Regions from separate parts of the Rhizobium sp. L9 genome, predicted to be linked through region 1. Evidence: predicted binding sites of a transcription regulator. Region 1 holds the regulator's gene; each other region holds the start of a gene.
The links. The regulator LexA, encoded in region 1, represses DNA repair genes until DNA is damaged. The targets are predictions, from matches to a motif close to TGTTCNNNNTGTGTTCNG.

Region 1 (3,277 bases):
AGGTCGGCAAAGACCTCCATGCCCTTTTCCAGGCCGATGCCGCGTTCAGCCGAGAGCGAGGTACGGTTCGCCTTGTCGAAGGAGCTCTTGTAGACGAGGCCAATGCCGAGCTTGCCGCAAAGCTCCTTCAGCGTGCCGGCGACCATGAAGGCGTGATCCCGGCTCTCCATTTGGCATGGACCGGCGATCAGCGACAAGCGGCCAGTATTGGAAAAAGTGACCTGGCCTTCGCCTTCGCCGATCCTGACTTCGGAATTCGTGTCGGTGCTCATCGTGTTTCCTCGAAGGCGAAGAGCGCACCCTGCCCGGGCGTGGGCTTCACCAGAATGCGATTGTTCTTGCGCGTGTGAATGTGATCCCGTTAGCACCCAAATGCGCTTCTGTCACGGCAAGATCGATGACGGTGAAGAGGATTGCCCGCCCCCGCAGGCCGCGATCGGCTGATGAGACAGCGGTCTCGAAATAGGCCTCCAGCCCTTCCGGCCGTCATCAAGCTGATCTTTGCATTTGATGCCGCGATATTCATGCCGAAACCGGTTTTCTCCACCGCCGCCTGCCCAATCGCGAGCCCGACGAAGGCGGCGAATGCCGCCGGGTCCGGTGCACAAAGTGCGATCTCGGCAATGCCGATCACGCCATTGGCGTGTCTCTCCAGCGCGGCGCGATCTGTAGGGAACGAAGTGATGCGCTGGCAAGTAAAGAGAAAGAAATCGGGGGCGCGCAAATCAGCTGCAAAGGCCAGCTTAAAGCTGCCGACGCTCTCCGAACCGTCCGGCATCCGCATCGGCCGGCTGAACTGCAACATCTCACCGGCGCTCGCGCCGTTGCTGACGAAGCGCTTATGATCGAGGTCGGCATCCTCGCTGAGGAAGGCCAGCGCAGAAAGTCCCTCCTCGCCGCAGCGGAAACGGAAGGCGCGATTGCGGGCGATGAAGACGTTGCCCTGGCGGGCCGCTGCTTCGCTCTCGTCGACACTCGCCACGCCAAGCGGCTCCAGATAGGTCTTGTCGGCGAAAAAGACGCAGGCATTCTCCGTTCCGAAGGGATGGCGCGCATCGGCGGCGACGGTGAAACCGAGCTTGCCGAGCCTCTCACGCGCCAGATCGATATTGACCACGGGCAGCACGACATGATCCAGCGGGTGCGACCTGGCGGAATGCGCGTTCATGAATATCCCTCCTGAAACCGGAAAGAGATGTGCGACAGCACCTCCCTCAATGCAAGACATGTGCGCCAATCCGGCAAATGAAAATAAAAATCTCAGCGAGTTGACGTGAACTTTTACGGAAATTTAGCTACTTGCGGAACACATATGGAACATATAGTGTCCGTTCTGGATTTGTTTCAATCACGGGGTCTAACGTCGATGCTCACGCGCAAACAACAGGAGCTTCTCCTTTTCATCCATGAGCGCATGAAGGAATCCGGCGTTCCTCCCTCTTTCGACGAAATGAAGGATGCCCTGGATCTCGCCTCGAAATCCGGCATTCACCGCCTGATCACGGCGCTTGAGGAACGCGGCTTCATTCGCCGCCTACCGAACCGCGCCCGGGCGCTCGAGGTGATCAAGCTTCCGGAGGCCTATAACCCCAGTCTTCAGCGTCGCGGTTTTTCGCCGAGCGTCATCGAGGGCAGCCTCGGTAAGCCCCAGCCGGTCGCCGCCCCCGCTGCGCCAAAGCCGGTCGCCGACAATGGCAACTCCGTCTCCGTGCCGGTCATGGGACGTATCGCCGCCGGCGTTCCGATCTCGGCGATCCAGAACAACACCCACGATATAGTCGTTCCTTCAGATATGCTCGGCTCCGGTGAGCACTATGCGCTGGAGGTTAAAGGCGATTCGATGATCGACGCCGGCATCTTCGACGGCGACACCGTGATCATTCGCAACGGCAGTACCGCCAGTCCCGGCGATATCGTCGTTGCCCTCGTCGATGACGAGGAAGCAACGCTGAAGCGTTTCCGCCGCAAGGGCGCCTCGATCGCGCTCGAGGCCGCCAACCCGGCTTATGAGACCCGCATCTTCGGGCCCGACCGCGTCAAGGTGCAGGGCAAGCTCGTCGGCCTCATCCGTCGCTATCACTGACGCCGGATGGGCTGGAATCGGTAAAACGATCATTGCGCCAATCATAGGCGCGATGGCGCATCCATGGTCGCGACAAGGCATCGAAGGCGGTGGTGACCTCCAGGCCGGCATCGGCGAAACGCAATTCGAGCGAGCCGGTCCTACGCAGCGTCTCGCCGGTGAAAAGCGTGCCACCTGAACGGCAGCTGTTGAAACGCAGACGGACCGAGGTCACGACGATATCGGCCGTATCGCAGGCCGGGCCGAGATAGGCGGCATTGTCGATAACGGTGACGATATGGCCATTGCCAAGTCTTGATGTGCACCAAGCCTTCTTGACGCAGGAAAAACGGTTTGCTTCACCGCCTGCTGCGGCTGCCCGCATCGCCGCACTCGCTTCGTTCTGCTGATCGCGGGAAAGCCTGACACGGCGGCCTTCTCCTTCCGGCGGGATGGCCGGACCATCCAGCATCTTCGGCGGATCATGTGTCGGCAGCACCAGCGCTCTCTGCCACTGGTCGAATATGAAATCCGGCGGGTTTTCACGGTTGGAAGCTATTGCCTCAGCCGCGACGACCGCAACCAGACTGCCATCCTCCGAAATCACCAGATCCGGCGGCCGGGGAACCGGCAGAAGCAGCACGATGAGCGTCGAGATGGCGATGATCGATGTGCCGACATGGCGCAGCCGAGTGCGCAGCAGCGTCAGCAGCAGAAAGCCTGCCACCGCCACTGCGAAATACCAGCCGGGCAAGCGGCCGATGCCGATATCACCGCCCCAGCCGGACACCGTCTTGGCAACCGCAATCACCAGATCGAGGCCGAATCCGACGACCTTCCAGAGCGGAGCGTCCAGACCGAAAGGCATGAGCAACATCGCCAACAATCCGGCCGGCATGACGATGAAGGAGATAATCGGCATCGTCGCAAGGTTTGCCGGCAGGCCGTAAGCCGTCAGGCGATGAAAATGCTCGATCGAAAACAATGCGGTGGAAAAGCCGCCGATCAGCGAGGTCAGGAAGACGCCGCCGAAGAAACCGGCGACGGCAACCACCGGCCTGATGATCGGCAGTTTCAGAAAAGCGTTTTCGCGGACACGCCTGTCCTTCCACAACTGATAGCCCGATACCAAGGCCAATGTGGCGGCAAAGGACATTTGAAAGCTCGGGCCCAATACTTCCGAAGGTGAAATGGCGATGATGATGAGCGCGGAGA
Region 2 (3,277 bases), on a different contig from region 1:
CTTATCTGCGCGATTCGCGCCGAAAGCGTGTCAATTTCCCCATCAGTTCGATCCGAGCGATGAACCTGCTCCGCAAGAAACTGCTCGTTCACCGTGCCATAGCGCACGAGATCGGAAAAGAGGGTCGAAATAAGATCGGCATGTTGGGCCGGAGTGATACGCCGGTAATCGGGCAGCGCGCAAGCCTCCCAGAGTTTTTCGACGCGGGCCGGCCTGTCGGCGAGGTCCATTACCTCGGGGTAGCGCGAAAGCTGCTCGAGCGCCTGCTGGTCGACCGCCGGCAGCGCCCGCGTCAGCCCGGGCACGCGCGGCCCGGCCTCCAGGCTGGCGCGCAGCGACTGAATCGAGGAGAAGTCCATCTCCGTCGTGCGCCACTGCAGAACCTTGACGTTGTCGAATTCATGTCCCTCGATGCGCTGCACCAGTTCCTCGTCGAAAGGCGAGACCTGTCCCGTGACGCCGAAGGTGCCGTCCCGCACGTGCCGCCCGGCGCGGCCGGCGATCTGGCCGAGTTCGGCCGGATTGAGGTTGCGGAACTGATAGCCGTCGAATTTCCGGTCCTGGGCGAAGGCGACGTGATCGACGTCGAGGTTGAGGCCCATGCCGATCGCATCGGTCGCCACCAGATATTCGACGTCGCCCGCCTGATAGAGCGCGACCTGCGCATTGCGGGTGCGGGGGCTCAACGCCCCCAGCACGACTGCCGCGCCGCCGCGCTGCCGGCGGATCAGTTCGGCGATGGCATAGACCTCGTCGGCGGAAAAGGCGACGATGGCGGAGCGCTGCGGCAGCCGGGTGATCTTCTTCTGCCCGGCGTAAAGGAGATGCGAAAGCCGCGGCCGCTCGACGATGGTGATACCTGGCAGGATATGCTGTAGGATTGGCCGCATCGTCCCTGCACCCAGCAACAGCGTTTCATCGCGGCCGCGAAGATGCAGGATGCGGTCGGTAAAGATATGGCCACGCTCGAGATCGCCTGCGAGCTGTACCTCGTCGATCGCGACAAAGGCGGCTTTGGTCTCCCGCGGCATCGCCTCGACAGTGCAGACGGAAAAACGCGCATTGGGCGGCGAAATCTTTTCTTCGCCGGTGACCAGCGCCACGTTCTGCAAGCCGACCTTCTCCACCACCCGCGTATAGACCTCGCGGGCCAGGAGCCTGAGGGGCAGGCCGATCACGCCGGTCCCGTGTGCGACCATGCGCTCGATGGCATAATGGGTCTTGCCGGTATTGGTTGGTCCAAGCACCGCGGTCACACCGCGCCCGCTCAGAATCATCGGCTGCGAAGTCAGAGTCATGGTCCATGCAAGTGAGGCAGGCGCGCCCCGGGAAAAATTTTGCCATCTCGATGGAGGCACAGAACACATGGACAGCTACCGCCGCAAACGCAAGGGCAGATTTCAAAATGCGTCGGGGATTGCGACCTGTGCGAGTCGTCTCGACGGTGCGTATTTCCAATTCGGAACAGCGTGAGAACGAATCAGAGACGAATCGCTGACTCCTATTGATTCAGCTTTTGTTCACGGCTAAGTATTGATTTTGAATCACTTTTTCCTACTAAATGCTGAATCGCGGAACTCTCTCCTGTTGGTATTTTGTGACCGTGCCGGAGGTCTGGCATACGCTTTCTGCCAAGTGAAAAATGCGTCGAAATTAACGTCTCGATCAAATACGGAACAAATCAGCGACGAATCGCCGACTGCTCGGCTTTCCCCTTTCGTTCACGGCCAGATCTGGTGGCGTCGCCATGTTCTGCCGCTAGATGCGGGGCAGGCGGCGAGGTCTCGTCACGTCGGTGTTAATCTTCCGGCGAGCAAATTCACACAGCGTTAAGCCGGACCCGCTTGCCCAGTGGGATCGATCAAAAACGGAACGAATCACCGACGAATCGGAGACATCGAGACCTTCCTGCTTTGTTCACCGCAACATATTGTATTTAAACGCTTTTTTAACCATACGGACGGTTTGTGAGGGGTGACGGATCACAAACCATGAATCGCCTTGCGTGCTAATTTACGCGCCCAACCGGGAACAAAAATCGCCAATGCGTGTTTCTTGTCCATCCAGATTGCGGATGAAATGAAGGAAAAACACCATGCTTGGCACGATACTTCTCGTTATCCTCATTCTGCTCTTGATCGGAGCTCTGCCAAACTGGGGTTATAGCCGTGGCTGGGGCTATGGACCTTCCGGCGGTTTGGGGCTAGTTCTCGTCATTATCATTATCCTTGTACTAATGGGCCGCATTTAAAGCCCGACAACTTGGGGAGTTACGACATGATGAAGAAGATTGTTCTTATCGGCGCGCTCGTGGGCGCTCTCGCATCCTGCACGGCGACCGAACAGGGCACGGCGATCGGCGCCGGCACCGGTGCGGTCATCGGCGGCGCGGTCACCAACAGCTGGGGTGGTGCCGCTGTCGGCGCGGTTGCCGGCGGTCTGACCGGCGCCCTCATCGGCCAGTCGGTCGAACGCCGCGGCTACTGCATCTATCGCGACCGCTACGGCCGCCGCTACGAGGCTCGTTGCCGCTACTGACCGACAAGTCATATCGGACTCCCAACGGGCGCTTCGGCGCCCGTTTTCTTTGCCGGCGCGTTCGTCAATGTGACGTTGACGAACGGTCGTGAAAGTCAAATCTACCGGCGCCCACTAGCTTGGCGCATATTTCCTTCGTGAGCGCAGGGCAGGTACCATCGCCCAAGGCACTGAAAGGAATATTTGCATGGACCAGATTGTCCTGAATTCCACCGTCGCCATTCTCGTTGCCGCGGCTTTCCTGACATCCGCGGTCTCAGCTCTTCGCAGCGGAGATCGCTCGCGGCAGCGAGTGCCTGTCAAGATTCGGGTTCAGCGAGACCGGAACACCGGCAAGCGCTTCTGACCTCCCGAACAAAAGCAAAGGCGCGTCCTGCAACGCGCCTTTGCAAATCAACAAACGTTCGTCCTGTCTTAAACGAAGAATTGCCCACCATTGGCCGTCAGCGTCGAACCGGTGATGAAACCAGCATCGTCGGAGACGAGGAAGGTGACGCAGCGGGCAATTTCTTCGGGCTCGCCGAGCCGGCCGACCGGGATCTGCGGAATGATGCGTTCATTCAGTACCTTCTCCGGCACGGCAAGCACCATTTCCGTTCCGATATAACCGGGGCAGATGGCATTGACGGTAATGTTTTTCGCCGCCCCTTCCTGAGCAAGCGCCTTGGTAAAGCCGAGATCGCCCGCCTTGGCCGCCGAATAGTTCGCCTGGCCCATCTGGCCCTTCTGGCCGTTGATC
Region 3 (3,277 bases), on a different contig from region 1:
GTCCCTGCCCTGAGTGCCTGGATCGTGTTATCGACACGGTGGACGATCAGGTCGGTCCGGCGGACGCCCAACCCCTTGGCCTGCAGTTCTCGACAGAGCTTCGTGACGAGACGAGAAAGATATTTGGCGATAGTCTCAGCTGCGCCAATCGGCTCAGCGAAGTCTCGATGGACTTCGATGATCTCGGGACATCGGATAGGGTCAATGGGCTCGGCGACCCGGCCAAACATCTGATCAACACGGCGAGCGGTTTCCGGGCCGAAACGAAGCGTCAGTGGTGCACGAGGCATCGCAGCCAACTCGCCGACTGTTTTGAAGCCAAGCATGCGAAGACTCGATATCGTTTCGGCATTCAGCCGCAGTGTCGAGAGGGGAAGTCGTGCAACGGCATCGGCTGTCTTCCCTGCTGGAATGACCTTGGCTTCCGCCGTTATGGATCGCGCAAGGCCGTATGCTGCTCCCCAAGTATCAGCAACGACAGCACGGGCTGGCAGACCGCGTGCTCGAAACCGGTTCACGAGACCGGACAACATAAGCTCTTCACCACCTTGAAGATGGTCGGCTCCCTCGGTGTCCATCACGATGCCATCCGGCGGATCGGCTGCCACGACGGGCGAGTATTGAGACAACGTCCAGAGCGTCAGACGTTCGAGAGCGGCAAGATCAGCGGCGGGATCGGCATCTACCATGTGGACACTCTGGACCAATGCCTGCGCCTTCGCAGCGGCCATGCCAACGTGAAGGCCGAGCTTAGCAGCATTCCCGTCGACGGCCGACAGCCACCGCTTCGAACCGCTGCGTGCAACAACGACGAGCGGCGTCTCAACCGGTATGGACGGATCGGCGCGTCTGATCCGATCCGTCGCCAGCGTCGGAAAGAAGACTGATACGACCCTGGGCATCGCATGCACCTATTTCAAAATCCGCACTTTCACCTGCCTTGACTCTCATCAACTCCGCGAGCCACCGTGCCCGGCCGATGCCCGGCACAGGTAGCTGCTCTGACGGCAGGACGGATATCCGCCATCGTGTCGCCGCTGACGTCGGATGACCGAAGTCTCCAGCCTCCGTCTGCCGCCGCCATCGTCGGATTAGCAGGCCTATGGTTCCGGAGCCCTCGGCGGCAAGCTGCAGACGGCGCGAAACCACCATTGGCAGGCGCACCGTTTCTCCAACCACCGCTCCGAGACCACCGAAACGAAGAGCTTCCTCGAAGCTTTCGAGCACATAGTCTTCCTTGATGGCTTCGATATAGATCACCCGATCAGGATGGAGGCCGACCTGAGCAAGTGCCGGAGCGAACAGGTCTGGGCGGGCGAGACACCAAACCACTTTACCCTTGGTCCGAGCAGCAATCCCGGCTGCAAACAGGGCAGCCGCAGCGCCGTCGACCGCCCCTGCTCCGCCACCTGCAAATTCGTGGATCGCGCCATAGGCCAGCCCACCTCCCGGAAGTCGGTCGTCGATTTCGCAGACTCCGAAGGGCAGAACCGTCTTCGGACGGGTCACCGCTCCTTCGAGGTGCTGGATGCGATCTCGAAGATCCGAGATGATCTGGTTCGCGCCGCTCTGCGCCATTCGGAGCCTTCATCAAAATCAGGTTTTCATTTCGTCAGGAAGAAAGCATGTTCCCTATTTGTTCCTTTTGCAATATGAGTCAATGTGCATGTAGTGGCGAGTAGCGAATGAACTACAACCTACCGGGATGCCGTGGAGCCCAGTTTTGAATGAATTCAATCGCATAGTTCAGAACCGTCACCAGGCGCTGAAAATGTCATCGATGAGAAAATATACCTGGAGCGATCTGACTGCGCTTCGCGATTTTCAAGCGCCCGTCAGTATCTTCGAGTGCAGCTGGGTAGTGGTCGATATCGGACCAACAACGCCCGAGAGCACATCCTATCCTACGCACGGCGAAGCGGCAGCGCGGCTTGTTGCCTCTGGCGATTGTCGTTTTGGCATCATTCTATGTGGCACCGGCCAGGGCAGCATGATGGCAGCGAACAAGGTAAAGGGCATCCGTTGTGGCGTCTGCGGCGACACATTCTCCAGCCCGAATGGTTCGCCAGCACAACGATGCAAATATGCTTTCGCTTGGCGTGCGCGTGGTGGGCGAAGGGCTAGCGCTTGATACCGTGGACGCGTTCCTGACTGCCTCCTTTGAGGGCGGCCGACATGCGACACGGGTGGAGATGATTGAGGCGCTGCAGGGTAGCGCCCGTTAAGGGCGCACTTCGGGCATCCTTGTGGCCTATTTAGCTCCTCCCGCATCCCCTTGTATGAGGTTTGGCGCAGCCTCCCGTCAAAGTCCAGGCCCGGCATTGGCAAATCACGACGCGGCAGGAAAGCGAACGCGACGGCGGTCAGAGTTCTCAAGCAGCCCGGCGGTATCGCGCGAGCTGACACGTTGTGATCGCCACGCAGCGAGTTTGTCCACGCCACCTAGTGGTGCATACCTATCCGATACCAGACGGCGTGGCCATTTCGTACGACTGCGATACCTCTATTCCCTACGAGGGCTGTAGGCTCATAGCGCCGCGACCTTGCAAGCCAAAGTTCATCTCCTGGCAGCATCCGCGCGAGCAGAGTCTTCAGTTCCTCGTCCGGGGCAGGCATGCCATCCCGAAACTCGGCGGGCAAAGCCTCGATGCCACCCATCATGGAAATGAGCCACTCGCGATATCTTTGCGGGGTTGTGCGCTCTAGCAATACAACTTCATCTTTAGAGACTTTCCGGTCGATCTTCACTCTCATTCTTCTTCCCGACGCTAACGAAATATGCGGCCATGGTTCCTCAGTCAGAGGCGATAACACGCGTGATACGGGAACAGCAACGTTCGCTTCGGAGCGACTGTGACTGTAAAAATTCGAGATAAGTGCAATTGCACAAGCCGGTTATCGGGGCAATCCTCTTAACCAAATGGATTGGCACCCAAAATTGATTGACCCAACGACGCCTGGTCGTTCTTATCAACTGCTATCTCTGTAGGCAAAATGGCCGGACTCTAATCCAGTCCGGAGAAATTCTTAGTGGCAGGTCAAATCCAACCATTCAATAGCCGGTTTTTAGGGGATTAACCACGATATCCCGTTCAAATCTGGTTCAACCTGTGATCTAACTTCGGCATTATTTCAGATGCGATCGGTTGAACTGGAAGTGATCATAAAACCTCGTTGGCTTCGCGACCTTGTTCGCTTCCTGCCCCTTAAGAGTCAGTTCGTTCTCTCTGGCAACGTCCGAGACCTTCAGGCGCATGAGATCCAGCCGGGTATGGTT

Region 2: CO660_RS07890 (helicase-related protein) is a predicted target of LexA. The motif match lies at 1,461-1,478, and genes of this name have one in related genera.
Region 3: CO660_RS00125 (ImuA family protein) is a predicted target of LexA. The motif match lies at 1,627-1,644, and genes of this name have one in related genera.

What each region holds. Positions count from the first base shown of each region.
Region 1 is NZ_NWSZ01000008.1:69,297-72,573, forward strand. It holds gene kdsA (3-deoxy-8-phosphooctulonate synthase) at 1-272, opposite strand, end outside; partial or broken gene CO660_RS10160 (VOC family protein) at 269-1,168, opposite strand; gene lexA (transcriptional repressor LexA) at 1,367-2,083, shown strand; gene CO660_RS10170 (ComEC/Rec2 family competence protein) at 2,064-3,277, opposite strand, start outside.
Region 2 is NZ_NWSZ01000006.1:195,874-199,150, reverse strand. It holds gene CO660_RS07890 (helicase-related protein) at 1-1,298, opposite strand, end outside; gene CO660_RS07885 (DUF3309 family protein) at 2,096-2,251, shown strand; gene CO660_RS07880 (glycine zipper domain-containing protein) at 2,278-2,538, shown strand; gene CO660_RS33225 (hypothetical protein) at 2,726-2,884, shown strand; gene CO660_RS07875 (beta-ketoacyl-ACP reductase) at 2,953-3,277, opposite strand, start outside.
Region 3 is NZ_NWSZ01000001.1:22,003-25,279, forward strand. It holds gene CO660_RS00120 (DNA polymerase Y family protein) at 1-902, opposite strand, end outside; gene CO660_RS00125 (ImuA family protein) at 823-1,578, opposite strand; partial or broken gene CO660_RS34430 (RpiB/LacA/LacB family sugar-phosphate isomerase) at 1,856-2,225, shown strand; gene CO660_RS00145 (AAA family ATPase) at 3,137-3,277, shown strand, end outside.